One region of the Citricoccus sp. K5 genome, then DNA from elsewhere that is predicted to be linked to it. Evidence: riboswitches for the same ligand, from Rfam matches in the RefSeq annotation. Region 1 holds a riboswitch; each other region holds the start of a gene.

What was found. A riboswitch is a leader RNA that binds a small molecule or an ion and turns the genes downstream of it on or off. The one in region 1 is predicted to bind S-adenosylmethionine.
Region 2: it holds a riboswitch for S-adenosylmethionine, as region 1 does, so the genes downstream of both, BOSE125_RS01000 (acyl-CoA dehydrogenase) here and BOSE125_RS15055 (LLM class flavin-dependent oxidoreductase) in region 1, are expected to answer to the same signal.
Region 3: it holds a riboswitch for S-adenosylmethionine, as region 1 does, so the genes downstream of both, BOSE125_RS11945 (flavin reductase family protein) here and BOSE125_RS15055 (LLM class flavin-dependent oxidoreductase) in region 1, are expected to answer to the same signal.
Region 4: it holds a riboswitch for S-adenosylmethionine, as region 1 does, so the genes downstream of both, BOSE125_RS02930 (O-acetylhomoserine aminocarboxypropyltransferase/cysteine synthase family protein) here and BOSE125_RS15055 (LLM class flavin-dependent oxidoreductase) in region 1, are expected to answer to the same signal.

What each region holds. Positions count from the first base shown of each region.
Region 1 is NZ_LR732817.1:3,342,276-3,347,612, forward strand. Features, by position in the region: gene BOSE125_RS15040 (acyl-CoA dehydrogenase family protein) at 1-1,072, shown strand, start outside; gene sigK (ECF RNA polymerase sigma factor SigK) at 1,271-1,867, shown strand; gene BOSE125_RS15050 (anti-sigma factor domain-containing protein) at 1,864-2,694, shown strand; SAM riboswitch class I at 2,761-2,852, shown strand; gene BOSE125_RS15055 (LLM class flavin-dependent oxidoreductase) at 2,917-4,320, shown strand; gene BOSE125_RS18035 (hypothetical protein) at 4,410-4,895, opposite strand; gene BOSE125_RS15065 (winged helix DNA-binding domain-containing protein) at 5,100-5,337, shown strand, end outside.
Region 2 is NZ_LR732817.1:219,154-224,490, reverse strand. Features, by position in the region: gene BOSE125_RS01010 (LLM class flavin-dependent oxidoreductase) at 1-296, opposite strand, end outside; gene BOSE125_RS01005 (acyl-CoA dehydrogenase family protein) at 329-1,591, opposite strand; gene BOSE125_RS01000 (acyl-CoA dehydrogenase) at 1,588-2,961, opposite strand; SAM riboswitch class IV at 3,054-3,168, opposite strand; gene cynS (cyanase) at 3,334-3,771, opposite strand; gene BOSE125_RS00990 (formate/nitrite transporter family protein) at 3,786-4,631, opposite strand; gene BOSE125_RS00985 (MmcQ/YjbR family DNA-binding protein) at 4,770-5,219, opposite strand; gene BOSE125_RS00980 (queuosine precursor transporter) at 5,266-5,337, opposite strand, start outside.
Region 3 is NZ_LR732817.1:2,662,599-2,667,935, forward strand. Features, by position in the region: gene BOSE125_RS11930 (zinc-binding dehydrogenase) at 1-245, shown strand, start outside; gene BOSE125_RS11935 (mechanosensitive ion channel family protein) at 240-1,871, opposite strand; gene hisD (histidinol dehydrogenase) at 1,975-3,282, shown strand; SAM riboswitch class IV at 3,405-3,524, shown strand; gene BOSE125_RS11945 (flavin reductase family protein) at 3,598-4,155, shown strand; gene BOSE125_RS11950 (RNA-binding S4 domain-containing protein) at 4,221-4,709, shown strand; gene BOSE125_RS11955 (cold-shock protein) at 4,958-5,161, shown strand; gene BOSE125_RS11960 (aldo/keto reductase family protein) at 5,289-5,337, shown strand, end outside.
Region 4 is NZ_LR732817.1:681,680-687,016, reverse strand. Features, by position in the region: gene BOSE125_RS02945 (class I SAM-dependent methyltransferase) at 1-390, shown strand, start outside; gene BOSE125_RS02940 (DUF2231 domain-containing protein) at 396-956, shown strand; gene BOSE125_RS02935 (homoserine O-acetyltransferase) at 961-2,082, opposite strand; gene BOSE125_RS02930 (O-acetylhomoserine aminocarboxypropyltransferase/cysteine synthase family protein) at 2,099-3,463, opposite strand; SAM riboswitch class IV at 3,545-3,659, opposite strand; gene BOSE125_RS02925 (VOC family protein) at 3,860-4,516, shown strand; gene BOSE125_RS02920 (CPBP family intramembrane glutamic endopeptidase) at 4,603-5,337, opposite strand, start outside.

The DNA.
Region 1 (5,337 bases):
CAGCCACCTCAGCTTCGTCCAGCATGTGCTGGCCCAGCCCGACCGCACGGTCCAGGACCGCTGGCTGCGGCGCGTGGTCGAGGGAGAGGTGGCCGGCAGCGCCCTGTCCGAGGGACGCGATGCACCGCTCGGCGGGCTCGGGACCACCGTCTCCCAGGACGAGGCGGGGCAGTTGCTGATCAGCGGCAGCAAGTACTACACGACCGGCAGCATCTTCTCCACGTGGGCCCTGGCCACCGTCCAGCTGGACCGGAGCGTGTCCCGTTCCTTCCGGCGCAAAGTCCTGCCCCGCGCCACCACCTCCCGGAGTGCCACGCCCCAGGGCACGACGCCGGCCGCCGGCCCGGGCGGCCGGGGCGGCTCCCAGCGGGCCGACGTCGCGCTCGCCGTGGTGCGGGTGCGGCAACCGCGGATCACTGTGAAGGACGACTGGGACGGCTTCGGCCAGCGACTCACCGGGACGGGCACCATGGAGTTCCACGGGGCCGGCGTCGAGGAGCTGCTGGCATTGCCGCCCGCCGACGGGCCGGTCCCACTGCACCACGAGTCCACGCTGATGGCGTTGCTGGCGGGCATCGGACGGGCCGCGCTGCGCGACGGCGTGGAGCAGACCCGGCGGCGGAGACGCTCGCCGAACACCGGGGGCGGGCTGAGCCCGCGCGAGGATGATCAGCTGCTGGGGATCATCGGCGAGCTCTCCGCCCAGCAGGCCACTGCCGAGGAGCTCGTGCGCGCCGCCGGGCGGGACCTGGATGCGGCACTGGCCCTCGCCGGCGTCGGGATGGACGGCGGCGGCGCCACGGCCGAGGCGATGCACCGCGCCGCCCTGACGGCGCACCGGGCACACGTGATGGTGCCGAAGCTGGTGCTGGACACCTGCACGCGGATCTTCGACACGCTCGGCGCCTCTGCCACCAGCACGGACCTGCAGCTGGACCGGCACTGGCGCAATGCCCGGACCATCGCCAGCCACGATCCGGCCGTGTTCATGGCCCGGATGGTGGGCGATTGGGAGGTCAACGGCACCCAGACGGTGCCCTACCTCCAGACCGGGGTCGCCGACGAGGTCTGAGCCAGACCCATCCGCGGGGGCGTCGGCTCCGAACACCAGACAGCACCCGGCGGCCAAGCAGGCCACCGGACCGACACCCCACCGGGCCACCACCGGACCGACACCCAAGGAGCCAAGCGGATGAGAACACCACCCATATTGAGCGACGCCCCTGACAGGTAAGCCGTTCCTGGCCCCTTGCCCGGATAGGGTGGAGCCATGACGAGCACTGCAGGCACCGGACCCGGCCGCAGTGCTGCGCGCGAGCGGGACGCCCACCTGGTGGGCCTGCTCCAGCGCAGTGCCACCGGAGACCAGGAGGCCTTCGCCGCCTTCTATGACGCCGTGGCCCCCTCGGCCTACGGCCTGGCACGGAAGATCGTGCGTGACGCCGACCTCGCGGCCGACGTCACCCAGGAGGCCCTCGTGGATGTGTGGCGCTCCGCCGAGCGCTTCAACCCTGACCGCGGATCCGTGGTCGGCTGGGTCTGCTCGATCACCCACCGCCGGGCCGTCGATCTGATCCGTTCCACCCAATCCGGCCGGGACCGGGAGGAACGGGCCGGTGTCTCCGGGTTCGAGCGGGACCGGGATGACGTCGCCGAGGCCGTGGAATCGGCGGAGGACCGGGAGCGCGTGACGAAATGCCTCGGCACGCTGACCGGCCTGGAATATGAGGCCGTGACACAGGCCTACTACGGCGGACTGACCTACCGGCAGGTCGCTGAACGACTCGGTGCCAAACTGGCCACCGTGAAATCCCGGATGCGCAGTGCGCTCCAACGACTACAGGACTGTTTGGGGGTGGGAGCATGACGAACGGAAACGAGCACGAGATCAAGAACGAGTTCGACGCGGAGTTGCTCGCCGCCTGGGCCCTGGACGCCGTGGACGAGGACGAGCGCCGTGCCATCGAGCAGCGGCTCGGCTCAGACCCCGAGCTCCGGGCCCGGGCTGATGCCCTCAGCAGCACCGTCTCCCGCCTGGCGGTGAGCACACCGGCCGAGCCTCCCGCCGACCTGCGGGACCGTGTCCTCTCAGCCGTCGCCGTGACCGGCTCGGCCGCCCGGCCTGCCGCGGATAGCGACGCCTCGCCCCTGACGGGGCACGGTGCGGACAGCCGCCCCGGCACCGAGCGAGCCGGCGTCGCCGATCTGGACGGCCACCGTGCCCGACGCCGGCCGACCGCGCGCCGCTGGTGGGTGGGGGCGGTTTCGGCCGCCGCGGCCGCCGCCGTCGCTGTGGCCGTGGTGGTGAGCCAGCCGTGGGCACCCACGGGTGGCGTGACCGAGGGCGATCAGCTCACGGCGATCGAGCAGATCCTGCAGGTCGACGGTGCCGAACGGCTGGAGTCCCCGGTGACCGGCGGCGGTGAGGTCGAGGTGGCCCGCGCTCCGTCCGGCGAGACCGTGCTGGCGGCGCGAGGCCTGCCGGTCCCCGCTGAGGGCCGCGCCTACCAGATGTGGACCATCCAGGGTGAGGCGGCCCCCGAGTCGGCCGGGCTGCTGGAAGTCCAGGACGGCCTCGCCCTCGTGCGGATGCAGGATGTCCCGGCGGATGCGGCGCTCGCCGTCACCGTGGAGCCGGCCGGAGGGTCCGAGGCGCCGACCACGGATCCGATCGTGGTCCTCGCCTCGAGCTGACTCGCCGGGTGACTCCGCGTGAACCTCGGTTGGGGTCGCGCCCGGAGGTGTGGTGGAATCGATGGGTACCCATCCAGAGCGGCCGAGAGATCTGGCTCGTCGACGCCGCAGCAACCACCGGGGAACCGGACAGGTGCTACCGCCAGGACCGATGGAAGGAGCACCACCGTGTCTGTCCCCAGCAACGAGAACGCCCATGGATCGAACGATCTCCCCGAGGGCGTGCCCACCACCCCCGCCGGGAAGCGGGAGATCCTCTTCAACGCCTTCGACATGAACTGTGTGGCCCACCAGTCTCCGGGCCTGTGGCGCCACCCGGAGGACCACGCCCGCGACTACAACACGCTGGGCTACTGGACCGGGCTGGCCCAGACCCTGGAGAAGGGCCTCTTCGACGGCCTGTTCATCGCCGATGTGCTGGGCCCCTACGACGTCTACGGGGCCTCCGACGAGGCCACGCTCAAGGCCGGCACCCAGGTCCCGGTCAACGACCCGATGCTCGTGGTCCCGCCGATGGCCGCCGTCACCAAGAACCTGACCTTCGGGGTCACCGCCGGCACCGCGTACGAGCACCCGTACCCCTTCGCCCGCCGCCTGGCCACCCTGGACCACCTGACCGAGGGCCGCGTGGGCTGGAACGTCGTGACCGGATACCTGCCCTCCGCCGCCATCAACATGGGCCAGGAAGACCAGATGGAGCACGACGAACGGTACAACCACGCCGACGAGTACCTGGACGTGGTCTACAAGCTGCTCGAGGGCTCGTGGGAAGACGACGCCGTGCAGTACAACAAGGAGACCGGCGTCTTCGTCGACCCGTCCAAGGTGCACCGGATCGAGCACGAGGGCAAGTACTTCAAGACCCCGGGCATCGCCTTCACCGAGCCCAGCCCGCAGCGCACCCCGGTGGTCTACCAGGCCGGCGCCTCCACCCGCGGGCGGGCCTTCGCCGGCAAGCATGCCGAGGCTGTGTTCATCAACTCACCCACGGATGACCTGATCAAGGGCACCACCGCGAAGATCCGCCAGGCGTTGGTCGAGTCCGGCCGTGATCCCTACGACGTCCGCGTGATGTCCATGCAGACCGTCGTCACCGGCGCCACCGATGAGGAGGCCCAGGCCAAGTACCAGGACCTGCTGCAGTACATCGACGTGGAGGGCGGCCTCGTGCTGATGTCCGGCTGGATGGGCATCAACCTGGCCGACTTCGAGCTGGACGAGCCGATCGGGGACGTGAAGTCTAACGCCATCCAGTCCGCCGTGGAGACCTTCAAGAAGGCCTCCGGCGACGACTCGATCGAGTGGACCGTGCGTAAGCTCGCCGAGTGGTGCGGCGTGGGCGGCTTCGGCCCGGTCATCATCGGCTCCGGTGCGACCGTGGCCCGGGAACTGGCCCGGATCCAGGACGAGACGGACGTGGACGGCTTCAACCTCGCCTACCACATCACCCCCGGCACCTTCGAGGACGTCGTCGAGTACGTGGTCCCGGAGCTGCAGCAGCTCGGCCGCTACAAGACCGAGTACACCGAGGGCACCATGCGCCACAAGCTCTTCGGCCAGGGCGACCACCTGCCGCAGAACCACTACGGTTCATCCTTCGCCCTGCGGAACCGCGCCGCCGTCTGAGAGGTGCGGGGCCGGCGTCGGGGTATGCAGGAACCCCGGTCCCCTGAAGCGGGGACCGGGGTTCCGGTGCGTGGTGGGACGGTGCCGGATCAGTAGCGGTCCGGTCCGCCGCCCTCGGTCTCGAGGGACTGGGACGGATCCGAGAGCGTGTCGCCTTTCGCGGACTTCGCCGTGCTCTGGCCACTCGAGGCGTTGGCGTCACCCGTGGCGTGCTTGCCGGTGGACTTCTCTGCGGCATCAGAGGCCTTGTCCGCCAGCCCCTGGGCGGCGTTGGCCCCCTTCTCGGTGGCCGAGTGGGCGGCGGCGTTGGCCTTGTCCGCCTTCTCCGCCAGGTTCGGCGCCTTGTCCTTCAGGGCGTCCGTGGCCTTGTCCGCCAGGCCCGCCGCCTTGTCCGCCACAACCGGAGCCTGGTCCTTCACAGCCGAGGTGGCCTTCTGCACCTGGTCCTGGGTCTTCGGGTCATTCCAGAAGCTCTGCGCGTTCTTGGCGAACTTGTCGAGGTTCTTTCGTCCTTCGCGGCTACCCAGGAGATATCCGAGGGCCGCGCCGATGCCGAGGGTGATCAATCGTTTCATGTCGTCTCCTTTGTGGCGTCTGCCCGTGGCGGGGTGACCGCTCGGGTATGTCCCGAGTCTTCACCGCGGGCGGAGTCAGGTCAATCGGTGCACAGCCGGGCACCGGGGGATTCACAGCCTTTCCTCAGGCATGGTGCCGACTACAGCGGCAGTCGGCGCAGTCCTACGGCTCCGTGGCACACTGTCCCCAGCGAAGGAGGGGGCATGCTGATTCTCAGCTCCGAACAGGTGGCACGGATGCGGTTGATCTCCCAGGGGCTGATCGATCCGCTGCCCACGGCCGCCGAGGCGGCGCGATGGCTGACGTGCACCCAGGGCCAGGACTACCCGGGGTCCACCGTGTCCCTGGCCCTGCGCAGCTCGAGCCGGTCCACCGCAGCGGTCCGCGAGGCCTACGATGCGGGAACCATCGTCCGGTCCTGGCCGATGCGCGGCACCCTGT
Region 2 (5,337 bases), 3.1 Mb from region 1:
AGCAGCACGGTCGGATCATTGGACGGGATCTGCAGGCCCTCGTTGACGTACACGGAGTAGTCCGCGTCGGCGTCGCCGTAGTGGCCCACCACGTCCGCGAAGAACATCGCGTCGAACTTGGCCGCCTCCAGGGTCTTCGCGAGGTTGATCCATGTGTTGACGTCCGTGAACTCGGTCTGGCCGGCGTCCTCGCGGCGCCACTGGCCGTGGTGGATGTGGCTGGTGGTGTTCATGACGAACGCGTTGAAGCGCAGGGGGCGTGGGGCGGTGTGGGAGGGCGTGTTCTCGGTGCTCATGGGGTCTCCTGGATGCTGATCGGGGATCGGGTTCACTGGGCGTTCGGCACGGAGCCGATGCGGTAGGAACGGGCCGGCGGGGTGGCGTTGACCTCCCAGTCCCCGATGAGGCGGGACCGGTAGATCAGGGGGTTGTGGTTGGCCAGCACGCGGGCATTGCGCCAGTGCCGGTCCAGCCGCTTCGACTGGCTCAGGGCCGAGGCGCCACCCACCTCGAACAGGTGCGTGGCCGCGGCCAGGACGTTCTTCGCGATGACCTGCTGGGCCTGGTAGACGCGGACATAGAGGGCGTTGGTGTCCTCCTCCGGCAGGTCCTCACCGGCGGCCTCCCGCTCGAGGACGCCGCCCAGCGCGGAGACCACGGAGTCGAAGGCGGCCCGCGCGGCGAACGCGGCGGAGGAGAGCTCGCCGACCACCTGGAGCACCTGGGCATCATCCCGCGGCAGCTCCGCGGTCCCGTGGCTGAAGGAACGACGCCGGCCGCGGACGTACTCGCTGACGTCCCGCACGATGGCCTCGGCGATGCCGGTCAACGCCGCGAGGTGCAGGAACTGCCAGCTGGCCTGGCCGGTGGCAACGCGGGTGCCGTCATCCAGGCCGCCGGTGTAGACCTCCTCGGCCTCGACCGGCGTGTTCTCGAACACCGTGGTGCCGGACGCGGTGAGTTGCTGGCCGAAGCCGTCCCAGTCGTCCAGCCTCGTGATCCCCGGGGCGTTCACGGACACCGTGGCGGCGATCTCCTCACCGTGGGCGTCCACGGCCGCCACGATGATCCAGTCGGCGTAGAGCGTTCCGGTGGAGTAGTACTTCGTGCCGTTGAGCCGCCAGGTGCCCTCGGCGTCCTGGACCAGCGTGGTGGTCCCCTCCCCCACGGCGTTGTTGATCTCCGTGACGGCATTCCCGACGACGGCCCCCTCGCCGAGGCGGCGCAGCCACCGATCCCGGGACACCGGGTCCGGGTGCCCCAGCACGTTCTCCTGGTTGATCAGGTGCGCACGCAGGGCCTGGACCAGGTTTGAGTCCGCCGCCGCCAGCTCCACGATCAGGTGTGCCTGCTCCGCGAAGGAGAGTCCGGCGCCGCCGTACTCCGCCGGCACCCGCAGGGAGGTGAACCCCGCCGCGGCCAGCCGCCGGACGGCGTCGCGGTCGATGATGTGCTCGGCCTCCCGTTCGGCGGCGCTGCCTGCGATGGCCGCGAACACCGGGGCCAGCTGCTCCCGGACGGCACGGTATGCCTGTCCGGACGGTTCGCTTCCGGTGGAGGCGGTGGTGCGCTCGGCGGTGGTGGTCATCATGCTCCTTCTGTGGTGGACGTGGTGGCGGCCTCCGCGGCGGCGGAGTTGCGGGCCGTGGAGTGAAACGGCGGGATGACGCCGTTGATCCGGTAGTCGCCCACGGCCTGGGTGCGGTAGATCAGCGGGGTATGGCTGGCGATCGTCCGGGCGTTGAGCCAGTGCTGGTGCAGCTGCCGGCTGGCATCCGTGGCCGATGCGCCGCCGGACTCGAAGATCTGGTTGGTGGCCTCCAGAATCAGATCGGACACCACGAGCGACGCCTCGGACAGCGCGACGTTGGCCCGGGCGTGGGCCTGGAGCACCACCGGGTCCTCCAGGTCGGTATGCCCCCTGACCTGGAGGAAGGACTCCTCCACCACGGCCGCGGCGCCCCGCACGATGTGCCGGGCCGAGCCCACCTTCGCGGAGACCGAACCGATGACCTGGTGCACCAGCGGGTCCTCCGCCGGCGTCTCCGCCACCGCGTGGTCATAGGTACGACGCCGGCCGCGGACGAACGCGGTGACCTCGGCCAGCGCGGTGGCGCCGATCCCCGCCTGGGTGGCCGCCAGCACGATCCACAGGACGGTGTAGGCCAGAACGCCCGTGGGGACGTTGAACTCCTGCGTCCGCTGGGCCCGCACGGGGACGTGGTCCAGGATGGTGGTGCCGGAGGCGGTGAGCCGCTGGCCGAAGCCGTTCCAGTCGTCGATGCGCTGCACACCAGGATCACGGGCGTCGATGATCGCGAAGACCGGTCCATCCTCCTCGAGCCCGGGCCGGACCGCGGAGACCAGCAGGTAGTCCGCGAAGATCGCGCCGGTGGAGTAGAACTTGTCCCCGCTGATCCGGGCCACCTCCGTGGTGCCCGTGGCGGCGGCCGCCTGCACGGTGTCCTGGTCCGCGTCGATCCAGTGCACGGGGCGCTTGCCGGCGGCCGGCGGCAGTTCCACGAGGGCGTTGCCGAAGATCCTGCCGGCGGCCACCTCGGCCAGCCACCACTCGGAGACCGCCCCTTGGGACTCGTTCTCGTGCTGCTCCGTGAACATGAAGTGCCCGTGCAGGGCCTGGGGCAGGTTGGGGTCCGCGGCGGCCAGGTCCACCAGCAGGTCCGCCAGCTGGGGCAGGCTCGCCCCGATCCCGCCGTAGCGCCGGCCCAGGCGCACCCGCGTGAACCCCGCGCCGCGCAGGTGCTCGATGGCCGCGAAGGCCAGCTCGTGGTCCAGTTCACGCTGGGCGGCTCCCGCGGCGACGGCCGCGAAGACCGGGGCGAAGTGCTCGGCGAGCTGGGCGTCCGTGGGCCCGGAGGGGCCGATGGCCGCCCTCAGTTCCTCGAAGGTGGGCAGTCTGGTCAGCGCGGAGCGGTGTTCGAGGTGGGTGGTGTCCGTCATGGGTGTCCCCGTCAGCCATGGCACACCGGAATGGCGTTGGCCCGGAACACTGCGTCGTCATGGCTTGGTGGCCGAGATCTGCATTCACGGTGGTGCCGTACTTGCCCCGCGGTGGTCCCCGGAGGCCGAATCATCACCTGGAGCACCCCACTACGGTGAGAGGGTTGCCGTCCGGCCAGCCAGGGCTTAGCACCGGATCTCGTGATTCTGTTCTTGACCCTAGGCAGTCAGCACGCGGCCGCCAAGCCTCGGGTCATGTTCAGCGGACTGGCGTCATCTGGGCCCGCTTCACTGCCGATATGCCGCCCCGATGGCTGGAGGCCGCCCCAGATGACGGACTGTGACGGCCGGTGACGGACCGGGACATTCCGGTCACCAGCGGTAGTCCAGGAACTTGCCGTCCAAGGTGATGACCACGCGGTCGCCATCCGGATCGGCACGGCGGTGGAGATTGACCTTGAAGTTGATGGCACTCATGATGCCGTCCCCGAACTCCTCGTGGATCAGCGCCTTCAGCGCCGGCCCGTAGACCGACAGGGCCTCCATCAGCCGGTAGATCGTGGGATCGTTCATCACGGCCGGGTCGCTGCCCCGGTTCGGCTGTTGCTGCAGGCTCTCGGCCACGTCGTCCCCCAGACCGAGCATCTCGACCACGACGTCGGCCTGGGCCGCCGTCATCGGGTGCTGTCCCAGCAGCGCAGCCGTGGTCCACACCGGGGCGGCGCCGAGGGCGCCGGCGAGGTCCGCCCAGGTGAGGCCGGCACGGATGCGGGCGGCGTTGACGAGATCGGCAGCGTACGCCTTGGGCATGATCGGGTCCATGGTCAGCGGCTCACGACATGGTCGGACAGCGTCGGCAGCTTCGGCTGACGCTTGGCTGCCGTGCGGTAGTGAGTGGCGTACAGGGTCAGGCCCACGAAGGAGAGGCCGCCCACGAGGTTGCCGAGCACGGTCGGGATCTCGTTCCAGACGAGGTAGTCCATGATGGAGAACTCTCCGCCCAGCATGAGGCCCGCCGGGAAGAGGAACATATTGACGATGGAGTGCTCGAATCCCATGTAGAAGAAGAGCATGACCGGCATCCACATGATCAGTGCCTTGCCCACGACGTCCTTCGCCAGGAAGGCCGCGACCACACCGGTCGAGACCATCCAGTTGCAGAGCACGCCACGGATGAAGAGGGTCAGCATGCCACCCGCGCCGTATTCGGCGTAGCCGACGGTTCTTCCCTCGCCGATGGAGCCGATCTGCTGAGCCACCTCGTTCGGCGGGGTCTGGAAGCCGTAGGTCATGGTCACCACCATCATGACGGCCACCAAGAAGGCACCGGCGAAGTTGCCGACGAAAACCAGGCCCCAGTTGCGCAGCAGGCCGCCGATGGTCACGCCGGGCCTCTTGTCGATCCACGCCAGTGGGACCAGGGTGAAGACACCGGTGAGCAGGTCGAAGCCGAGCAGGTAGATCAGGATGAAACCGACCGGGAACAGCAACGCACCCACGAGTGCGTTGCCGCTCTGCACGGTGACGGTGATGGCGAACGCGGCGGCGAGCGCCAGGATGGCACCGGCCATGAACGAGCGGATCAGCGTGTCCCGGGTGGACATGAAGACCTTGGACTCACCGGCGTCCACCATGTGCTTCACGAAGTCTGGCGGGCTGACATAGGACATGTGACATCACTCCAAGGGCGAGGGGCCGGGCATACCCCCAACCTAGGAAGAGTGCGTTTCTGCGGTGTTTCCGTTCCTGCACGGGGCCGCGAAATCTCCCTCACTCCCCGTGCGGGATGCGGTGAGACGTCCCTGCGCTCATTCCCGCCGAGGAAGTTCCCTGACCAGTTTCACCGCTGCGGTGAGCCGGTAGCTCGTCTCAAGCCACTCGGCGATCTCATCCCATCCTTCGTCCCGGGCCGGATCGAGCCCGTCCAGGTCGATGCCGAACCAGCCCGCTGGCCCCAGATAGGCCGGCCGGAAGACCCGTGGATCCTGCTCCAGGAACGAGACGTCGGCCTCCTCTGGTCTGATCACCACCACCTGCGGGTGCTGGACGTAGCCGTCCCCGGCGGCTGTCGAACCGGATCGTTCCTGGGCGCTGCCCGTGTCCTTGACCGAGGCCCCGTAGTAGGCGAAGACCTTCTGGGTGAAGAACGCCGGCCTCCCGTGGGAGACCTTCATGTCCGCCGCCGGGAGGGTCAAGGCCAAGGCGCGGACGCGCTGGAAGTGGAGGTCGCCGTCGTCGTACATCTTCGCGTGGGCCATGAGCCCAGTTTTCCCGGCGACCGAGGCAGCGTGAAGTCTCGGCTCCCTACGCCTCGGGAACCGTGGCGTAGGCCGGCTCGGCCCTCTTGACCCGGCCGATGACCCAGATGGTCACCGG
Region 3 (5,337 bases), 680 kb from region 1:
GAAGTGTTGCCCCCGTGGACGCCGTCGAGGTGGATCCTGAATGGATGGTGCGTGGGTGGCGCACCATCACCGGAGTCCACAACTACGAGCCACGGCACCTGCAGGAGGCGGTCGACTTTCTGGGAACGGCGGGGCGAGCGCTGCCGTGGGATCACATCCTGGACGGGCCCATTGCCGCAGACCAGCTGGCCGCGGAGTTCCGCAGGACTGACGTGCAGCGGCTGCGCACCGTGGTAGCCCTATAGCCGCGGAGTCTCATGGTCACGTTCCACAGCCTCGGCGTCAGTCGTCTCGGGATCCACGCCCTCGGAGTCAGCGGCCTCGGCGGCCTTCTCCTTCCGTTCGGCGAAGGCCGCCTCGCCCGGGCCGGCGAACTCGCGGTTGCGTTCCACCGCGGTGATGGATCCGGTGAACACCGTGGAGTCGTCGCTGGACCGGGTCAGGGGCGTGGAGCCCGTGACGGCTGCGGTGGTCCCGGTGGTCGGCTGTTGACCCGTGACGGGATTGACCTGCGGTAGGGGGCTGGTGGGGGTCCGCGGTGGAAGCGCGGCAGCACCGGACGCCACGCCACCGGACGCGCCGCCGTCGTGATCCTGTCCCGCCGGCACCCCCGTGCCGGGCGCGGCTGCACCGGGGCTGACTGCGCCGGTCTCGGCGCCGAGGGGCGCCAGGGAAGGCGCCTGCACCGGCGTCTCGGCGAAGCGCTGCGCGTAGATCGCCTCGGGGTGCTCGCTGCGCAGGAAGTTGACGAGGTCCTCCCGCACGAGGCAACGCAGGTCCCACAGATCACCGGCGTTGCGGGCGGAGACCGCCACCCAGAGCTTCACCGTGCCTCCCAATGCCTCACTCACCTGGATGGTGCTGTCCTTGCCGTCCCAGAGCTCGGTGGAGGCGAGCAAGGCCTTGAGGCGTTCGCGGGTGGCGTCTACCGGAACCCGCCAGTCCACGTCGATCTCCACGGTCCCGGACAAGGCAGACCCGGTGCGGGTCCAGTTCTCGAACGGGGTGGTGGTGAAGTGGCTGGAGGGGTAGATCACGCGGCGCCCGTCCCAGATCTTGACCACCACGTAGGAGAGGGTGATGTCCTCGATGGTGCCGTAGACCCCGTCCGCGGTGACCACGTCTCCCACGCGGATCGCATCGGTGAATGCCAGCTGGATGCCGGCGAACACGTTGGTCAGGGTGGACTGCACGGCGAGGCCGGCCACCACGGAGATCACGCCGGCCGAGGCCAGCAGGCCGGCGCCCACCGCGCGGACCTGGGGAATGGTCAGCAGGACGATGGACACGGCGATGACGATGACGGCGGCCTGGATCACGCGCCGCAGCAGCACGGTCTGGGTGCGGATCTTGCGGTCACGGCGGTCGTCCACCCCTTCAGAGGCGTACTTGCCGAGCAACCGCTCTTCGACGACCCGCACGACGCGCAGCGCCAACCAGGCGAGGGAGCCGATGATGCCGGCCATCAGCAGGAAGCTCACGCCGTTGAACCAGGCATAGGCGGAGGCGGTCAGTCCGAGGGCGATCCGCACCGCCAGCAGCACCGCCGCGACCGCCACCGGTACCCGGCACCGGGCGACCTGGTTGCGCAGCTGTGGCTTGCGGCGCAGCAGGGCGTTGACCAGCAGCCAGGCGACCACCAGCACGGCCAGCGCGAACGCCACGGAGATCGCCACCGTGGAGAGCATCCCCCAGAACGGTCCGAGCGAGTCGACGGCGCCTTCGGCCCCCTCGCGGACGCTGTCCTGCATGTTCTCCGGGGACCCGCTCGGTTCCGCCGTCGGCTCGGAGTCCAGTCCCGCCCCGGACGCGAGGACGGTGGTGGTGGGCGGAGCGGTGAACAGATCGGTGAAGAAGGACAAACTCGGCATGGCCCCAGTCTGTCATCTGGTTCTCGGACGTTCCTGAACGGGGGGAGAATGGACGCTGGACCACCGGAACCAGCCGATCCCTCGGAATCACAGGAGCCATCCCATGCTTGCCACCACGGACCTGCGCGGCCGCACCTACGATCCCGCCACGGTGCTCCCACGCGCCGAGGTCGATGTGGCCGCCGCCGTGCCAAAGGTGATGCCGATCCTGGACCGGGTGCGTACCGAGGGGGCTCGCGCCGTGCTGGATCTCGGCGAGCAGTTCGATGGGATCCGGCCGCCGTCTTTGGCCGTGCCGGCCGAGAAGCTCGCCGAGGCGCTCGAGTCGCTGGACCCGGAGGTCCGCTCCGCCCTCGAGGAGGCCATCGACCGCGCCCGCAAGGTGCACGCCGCCCAGGTCCCCGCGGGGTCGGAGGTGGAGCTCGGGGAGGGGGCCGTCGTCGAGAACCGCTGGGTCCCGGTGAACCGCGTGGGCCTCTACGTTCCGGGCGGCCGTGCCGTCTACCCCTCCTCCGTGGTGATGAACGTGGTCCCGGCCCAGGCCGCCGGCGTCACCTCGCTCGCGGTCGCCTCCCCGCCGCAGAAGGACTTCGGCGGCCTGCCGCACCCCGTCATCCTCGCGGCCTGCGCCCTGCTCGGCGTGGACGAGGTCTACGCCGCGGGCGGCGCCCAGGCGGTGGCCATGTTCGCCTACGGGGTGGCGGACGACGACGGCGCCCGAGTGTGTGCCCCCGTGGACATGGTCACGGGGCCGGGCAACATCTACGTGGCAGCCGCCAAGCGCGCCCTGCTCGGCACCATCGGCATCGATGCGGAGGCCGGACCGACCGAGATCGCCGTACTGGCCGACGGCACCGCCGACGCCCGGTGGGTGGCCGCCGACCTCATCAGCCAGGCCGAGCACGATCCCATGGCCGGCTCCGTGCTCATCACCACCTCGCCCGAGCTGGCCCGGGATGTGGCGGCCGAGATTGAGAGTCAGGTGCCGGGAAGTCTCCACGAGGAGCAGATCCGCCAGGCCCTGGGCGGCCCGCAGTCGGGGATCCTGCTCGTGGGGACCCTGGACGAGGCGCTGGCCGTGGCCGACGCCTACGCGGCCGAGCACCTCGAGGTCCACACCGTGAACCCCCTGCAGACGGCCCGCCGGGTGTCCAACGCCGGCGCCGTGTTCGTGGGCCCGCATTCGCCCGTGCCGCTGGGGGACTATTCCGCCGGATCCAACCACGTGCTGCCCACCGGTGGCTCCGCCCGCTACTCCTCCGGGCTGAACACGGTGAGCTTCCTGCGCCTGCAGCAGCTCATCCGCTACACGGAGACGGGGCTGAAGGAACTGGACACCAAGATCTCCTCCCTGTCCACGGCGGAGGGGTTGCCGGCCCACGGCGAGGCTGTCTCCCTGCGATTCCGCTGACCCGCTGCCTGATCCTCAGCGGCTGCTTCGCCCCATTGGCATGCCGGGGCGAAGGTCACGGGGGTTCACAGTCCGAGAAACCCTTTGACCGCTCCGGAAGTCCGTCGTTAGTGTGGACCCAGAATCATGAGTTCCCGCTGTTACAGCCCTGGCTTGCGGGACGGCAACCCTCTTCACGCAGTAGTGGGGTGCTCCAGGTGAGGATTCGGCCTACCGGATGCCCCGGCAGGCAAGTACCGCGTTTCTGCTGGTGCCGATCGGGACGTTCCCGTGGCGTGCCGCCGTGCAGATTCGCCTTCGGACGGAGGACCCACCATGACCGCCCTGGCTACCCACGACCTGCAGCAGGCCCCCGGCCTCGACACTGACCTCAACCGAGATCTGTCCACGCCGACTCTTCGCTCGGCCTTCTCCCACTTCCCCTCCGGCGTGGCGGCGCTCGCCGGTGTCGCCAACGGTTCGAAGGAGGGACTCGTGGCCTCGTCCTTCACCGTCGGGGTCTCCCTCGAGCCGGCGCTGGTCTCCTTCGCCGTACAGAACACCTCCCGCACCTGGCCCCGGCTGAAGCAGGCCGAGCGGATCGGGATCTCCATCCTCGGCGAGGACCACACCGACGTCTGCCGTCAGCTCGCGTCCAAGGAGGGGGACCGATTCGCCGGCCTGGACATCCGGTCCACGGACGAGGGCGCGATCTTCCTGGACGGCGCCGCCCTGTGGCTGGACACCACCGTCTACTCCGAGCTGCCCGCCGGTGACCACACCATGGTCCTGCTCGAGGTGCACGGCGTGCACGATCACTCCGCAGAGCACGAGCCGATCGTGTTCCACCGCTCGGCCTTCCGCAATCTGCGCACCGCCGAGGGAAACCAGTAGCCTCACGTCCTTCCTCCCAGCGCCCCTCGGGGGCAGGCGTCCGGTCCGGAGGTAGGATGTCCGGCATGCCTTCCGCCACCCCGTCCGCGCGGCGTCCAGGTTCGGCCGCAGGCGCGGGCACCGCGGCGGCCGGCTCGGTCCGCTTGGATGCCTGGCTCTGGGGCGTGCGCATGTACAAGACCCGTTCGGCCGCCACCACGGCGTGCCGGGCCGGCCACGTCCGCCTCAACGGGCAGCCGGCCAAGGCCGCCCAACCGGTCAAGCCGGGCGACACCATCCGGTTGCGGCTGCCCGGACGCGAGCGGATCCTCGAGGTCACCGGCCTGGTGGCCAAGCGGGTCGGCGCTCCGGAGGCTGTCCGGCACTACCTCGACCACTCCCCGGAACCCGTGCCCCGGGAACTGCTGGCCGTGCCCCGCCGAGACCGGGGTGCAGGCCGGCCCACCAAGCGAGACCGGCGCCAGCTGGACCGGCTCCGCGGCCGTGCCGCTCCTGAGTCTGACGCAGAGCCCGATCTCGATCTCAGCATCGATCGCGGCCTCGATCGCCAGTGAGCTGCTGGACCGATGATGGGCTCAGATGAACACCGGGAAAAGAATGCCCACAGTGGAAATTGAGGGCTTCAGTTCCGCGGTTTCTCCCGTATTATGTGACACAGAAGTAGTAGTAGCAGTAAGTCCGTCACCACTGCGGACCGGTTGGCCCTCGGGCCGTTCGGGGCGTTGTAGGAAGCGGTTTCGCACACGCCGCTTCGCCCCCGTCGGAAGACCGACGGGTTTACAACCTCAGGAAAGGGCCCATCATGGCTACCGGTACCGTCAAGTGGTTCAACGCAGAGAAGGGCTACGGCTTCATCTCTCCGGACGACCAGTCCGCTGACATCTTCGTTCACTTCTCCGCCATCGAGGGCAATGGCTTCCGCGAACTGCAGGAAGACCAGAAGGTCGAGTTCGAGTCCCAGCAGGGCCCCAAGGGCATGCAGGCTGCTGCAGTCCGCCCGCTCTGATCGAGCTCGCCTGAACCCTTCAGGCTCCAGAACGGCCACTCTCCCCTCGGGGACGGTGGCCGTTCTGCTGTGACCAACGCGCCATGTCAGCGCACCACTGAAACGGAATCCGGTCTAGGGTACAACCATGAAATTTCGTTACCTGGGCCACAGCGGGCTCAAGATCTCAGAGATCA
Region 4 (5,337 bases), 2.7 Mb from region 1:
CTGCTGAGCTGGACTCCGGAGGGCATGGTGGGCGCGCTTTTCCGGACCATGAAGCCGTTCGCACCGGCGCCACCACCCGGGGCGCAACCGGCACCCTTATGGGGCAGCGCTGACCACCTGGCCGAGCTCTTCGGCGGACGGGTCCAGTTCCACTCCGCCGATCGTGGGGTCTTGGAGGTCACGGCCTTCCCGCGACCCGGTGACTTCGCCGCGCACTTCACCGCGTCCTACGGCCCCACCATCTCCACTCGGGCCCATGCCAGGAGCCAGGGCCTGCTGGACGAATTCGACGCCGCGCTCGATGACCTGATGACGACCTGGAACCGCGGAACCGCCGACGCAGCCCGGTTCGAGATGGAGTACCTGCTCTCCGTCGGCACCAGGAGCTGAACCCCATGCGCAGGACAACGGACTCAGAACCCCTCTCGGCAGCGATGTTGCGCACGGTGGCCGAGAGTTCCACGGCGGAACGCCTGGCCGAGGCCCAGCGATTCGTCTACGGGCCGATCCTCGACCGGGTGCGCCACAGCCCCTTCCACACCAACGCCCTCGGCCACTCGATACACCCGCCCCTCACCGACATCACCCTCGGTAGTTGGATGGGGGCCTCCCTCCTCGACCTGGCCGGCGGGACGCCGTCACGCCGCGGCGCCACGCTGCTGGTCTCGGCGGGGTTGCTGGCCGCGATTCCGACAGCCCTCGCCGGCGCTGCCGATTGGACGGAGACCGAAGGGGCCGATCACCGGATCGGCGCGGTCCACGCGCTGGGAACGGACGCCGCCGTCTTCCTGTTCCTGGGATCTCTCGTCGCCCGCCTCCGCGGCCGTCACGCCCTCGGGGTCGGACTGGCTGCGGCCGGCAACGCCGTCGCGGCATCTGCAGGCTTCCTCGGCGGCCACCTGGCCCTGACACGGGGCACCGCGGGCCGGGCCGGGCCGACTGAGCGCGTCGGGTGAGGACCTAGAGTCCGAGCACCCGCGTCATCTCCGCGGCCACCTGGTCCAGGTCCGTCAGGAACCCGTCATGACCGATCGGCGAATCGATCATGTGCACCGGCACGTCACCGGGCAGTTGGCGGGCGAGCTCCTGGGACTGGCCCGGGAAGTACAGGCGGTCGGACTCGACGGCGGCGATGAACGGTGTCACCCGGATGGAGCCGAGCACCTCCGCCTCCGGCCCGCGGCCGCGGGAGACGTCGTGGCTCATCAGGGCCTCGGTCAGCACCAGGTAGCTGTTGGCGTCGAAGCGCTTGACCAGCTTGGCCGCCTGGTAGTCCAGGTAGGACTCGACCTGATAGCGCCCCTGCCGCCGGACCGGCTCGCCGAACGGGTTCTCCTCGGGCTGCGCGGCGCGGCCGAAGCGGGCGACCATGTCCGGTTCGGACCGGTAGGTGATGTGCGCGATCTTGCGGGCGATGCCCAGGCCGCCGTCCGGCGTCGGGCCCGGGTAGTAGTCCCCGCCGCGGAAGTTCGGGTCCAGGTTGATGGACTGCACCTGCGCCTGGGCGAAGGCGATCTGCTCGGCGGTCGAGTGCGCGCCACAGGCGATGACGGCCATGCCGGCCACACGGTCGGGGTAGGTCGCAGCCCACTCCAGGGCGCGGGCGCCGCCCATGGAGCCGCCGATGACCGCCTGGAAGCGCTCGATGCCCAGCGCGTCGGCCAACCGCGCCTCGGCATGGACGGAATCGCGGATGGTGGTGAACGGGAAACGTGAACCCCAGGGGTCACCCTCCGGGTCCAGCGAGGACGGGCCGGTACTCCCGTAGCAACCGCCCAGGATGTTCGGGGCGATCACGAACCAGGTGTTGGTGTCGATGGCGCAGCCGGGGCCGACGACGCCCTCCCACCAGCCCTCCTCCGGATCACCGGAGGAGGCCGCCACGTGCGTGGACCCGGTCAGGGCATGCAGCACCAGCACGGCGTTCGACTTCTCGGCGTTGAGCCTGCCCCAGGTCTCGTAGGCGATCTCCGCCTCCGGCAGATGCCCGCCGGTCTCGAAGTCCAGGGCGCCGATGAGCTGGGTGCGAAGGCCGCCCTCGGGCAGGCCTGTGGCAGTCGGCTGGGGGGTGGTGGTGGTCATGCGAATACCTCCGGACCTAGGCGCTCACGTCGGCCGCGGCGAAGCCGTTGTCAAGATCGGCCAGGATGTCCTCGATGCTCTCCACACCCACGGACAGGCGGACCAGGCCGGGGGTCACGCCGGCGGCACGCTGCTCCTCCTCCGTGAGCTGGGAGTGCGTGGTGGACGCCGGGTGGATGACGAGCGAGCGGACGTCGCCAATGTTGGCCACGTGGTGGTGCAGCTGCAGGGCGTCCACGAACCGGGCCCCGGCCTCGCGGCCGCCGGCGATCTCGAAGGAGACGAAGCCGGCCGGACCCTGCGGCAGGTACTGCTTGGCGCGCTCATGCCACCGGCTGGAGGCCAGGCCGGGGTAGATGACCGTCTCGGCCAGGGCGTGGCCCTCCAGGTACTCGGCCACCTGGCGGGCATTCTCCACGTGGCGCTCCATGCGCAGGGACAGCGTCTCCAGCCCCAGGTTGAGGAGGAAGGCGTTGAAGGGGCTGATCGCACTGCCGTAGTCGCGCAGCAACTGGACCCGCGCCTTGAGCACGAAGGCCAGGTTGGCGCCGAGGATGCCGTCCACACCGAGGTCCCGGGCGAAGACGATCCCGTTGTAGCTCTCATCCGGGGTGTTGAAGCCCGGGAAGCGCTCCGGCTGGGCGGCGAAGTCGAAGGTGCCGCCGTCCACGATCACACCGCCCATGGCCGCGGCGTGGCCGCCGAGGTATTTGGTGGCGGAGTGGACCACGATGTCCGCGCCGTGCTCGATCGGACGCAGCAGGTACGGGGTGGCCAGGGTGTTGTCCACGATCAGCGGCACCCCGGCCCCATGGGCGACGTCGGCGACGGCGCGGATGTCCAGCACGTCCCCGCGGGGGTTGCCGAGGGTCTCACCGAACAGCGCCTTGGTGTTGTCCTGAATGGCGTTCTTCCACCCCTCCGGGCTGTCCGGATCCTGCACGAAGGAGGTGGTGATGCCGATCTTGGCCAGGGTGTGCTTGAACAGATTCTGGGTGCCGCCGTACAGCGAGGCGGACACGACGATGTGGTCACCCGCCCCGGCGAGGTTGAGGATAGAGAAGGTGGTGGCGGCCTGGCCCGAGGCCAGCAGCAGTGCCCCGACCCCGCCCTCCAGGGCGGCGATCTTGCCCTCGACGGCTTCCTGGGTGGGATTGCCGATGCGGGAGTAGATCGGGCCGAGGTCCTTCAACGCGAAGCGGTCCGCGGCGACCTCCGCGGAGGGGAAGTCGAACGAGTTCGACTGGATGATCGGCAGCACGGTGGCGCCGTAGGGGTTCTCCTCCGGGATCCCGGCATGGATCTGGCGGGTCTCGAAGCCCCACTGGGCCGGATCGGGGGCGGCCTCGGCGTTCGGGGTGCTATTGGGGGTGTCAGTCACGTGACGACTCCTGTCAGTCCAGGGCCACCTGCGTGATGCCGGCGGGCAGGGACATCGTCCAGCAACCCGACGCGGCGTGGTGGCCCGCGCTTGCCGGTGCCGGTTGGCACCTGCCTGGTCCTCACCCGGGGCACCCCACCGCGAGCTGGAGGGTTGCCGGCCAGCAAGCCGGGGCTTGATGCTGGCACTCATGACCTTCGTCAAGTCTGCCAGATCGGCTCCGGGGATTCATCCCCGTCCGCCCTGGGGCGTCGCATTGCGCCTCACGGGGCTTCTGTGGCCAGCGTGCTCGCGGGCGCCGACACCCGGCGCCCGCCGAGGGTCACTCCTGTGACCTCGAGCACATTTCAAGTGAGGTTAACCTAACCTGTCCGTGACTGAAGAAAGTGCGACGATATGGGCATGATGCGCCTGGATCACGTCTCGTACGCCGTTGGACCCGAAGAAGGACTCGCCGCCACGGTGGCCCGCCTCGCCGAAACGCTCGGCATCGAGCGCGTCAAGGGCGGTGTTCACCCCCGTTTCGGCACGCGCAATGCGATCTTCCCGCTGCGCAACCGCCAGTACCTCGAGGTGGTCGAGGTGCTGGACCACCCCTCCTCCGAGAAGGCTCCGTTCGGCCAGGCCGTGCGCGCCCGCTCCGAGATGGGCGGCGGCTGGATGGGCTGGTGTGTCACCGTGGACGACCTCGCACCGTTCGAGGAGCGCTTGGAGCGCCAGTCCGTGCCCGGCAACCGCAAATTCCCGGACGGCCGGGAACTCACGTGGCGCCAGATCGGCATCAAGGGCCTCATCGCCGACCCCCAGGTCCCATATGTCTTGCGCTGGGATGATGGCACCGAAGACCTGCACCCCTCGCAGGCCCACACACCCCAGGCCGAACTGTCCTCCATCACGATCGCCGGCTCCCGCGACCGCGTGCGCGGCTGGCTGGGCCTGGACGATCCGGACGAGACGGTCGGGGACCTCAACGTGGTCTTCGAATCGCCCTCCGGCACCCCCGGCATCCTCGAGGTCACCTTCGAGACCCCCAAGGGCACCGTCACGCTCTGACTCCACGCACCACCCTGCGTTGAGTCCGGAGGGATTCACCTCTCAGCCCCGATAAACGTGAATCCCTCCAGGCTCACGTCACGGATTCAGGTGCTGAACAGGCCCGCCGCCGCCAGCAGCGGGTACGCCACGAATCCGGCGGCATCCAGGAGGAAGTGCGCGATCACCAGCGGCATCACCCTCCGGTATCTCAGGTAGACCGCGCCGAACACCAGCCCCATGAGCAGATTGCCGATCCCGGGCCCCACCCCCTGGTAGAGGTGGTAGGCGCCGCGCAGGACGGCGCAGCCCACCAGCACGGTGACGGGATTCAAGGGAACGACGGCGCCGCTCGCCCAGGTGCGCAGCCCACCCTCACTGCCGGGCCTGTTCGGATCGAGCCCGGCGCGCCGCTGCTGCAGGTAGCCGAGCCGGTCGAAGAGCCACGCCATCACGATGATCTCCTCCAGCAGCCCGTGCCGCAGCGCGGAGAACAGCAGCACCGGGGTACTCCACCAGTACTCGGTCAGGGCGCTGCCAACGATGGCCGTGGTGACGCCGGCGGCCCGTCCGGCCGCGTAGACCGCCAGGGTCCCGAGGCCGATCGCCAGGAACAGTCCGATTCCGAGGACCACGTCCCTGCCCGGCCGGCGGAAGTCCAGGCCGAAGGTGCGGAGCGGGTTGCGCCCCCGGATCCACACCAGGTGCAGCACCAGCAGCACCGGGACCAGGGCGAAACCGATATCCAGCAGCTGGTACATCAGGTCGAAGTACTGCCGATCGTCCAGCGCCGGGTTCAGCGTGGTGGTCTGCCCGGACAGGGGCGCCTGCGTCCACTTGTC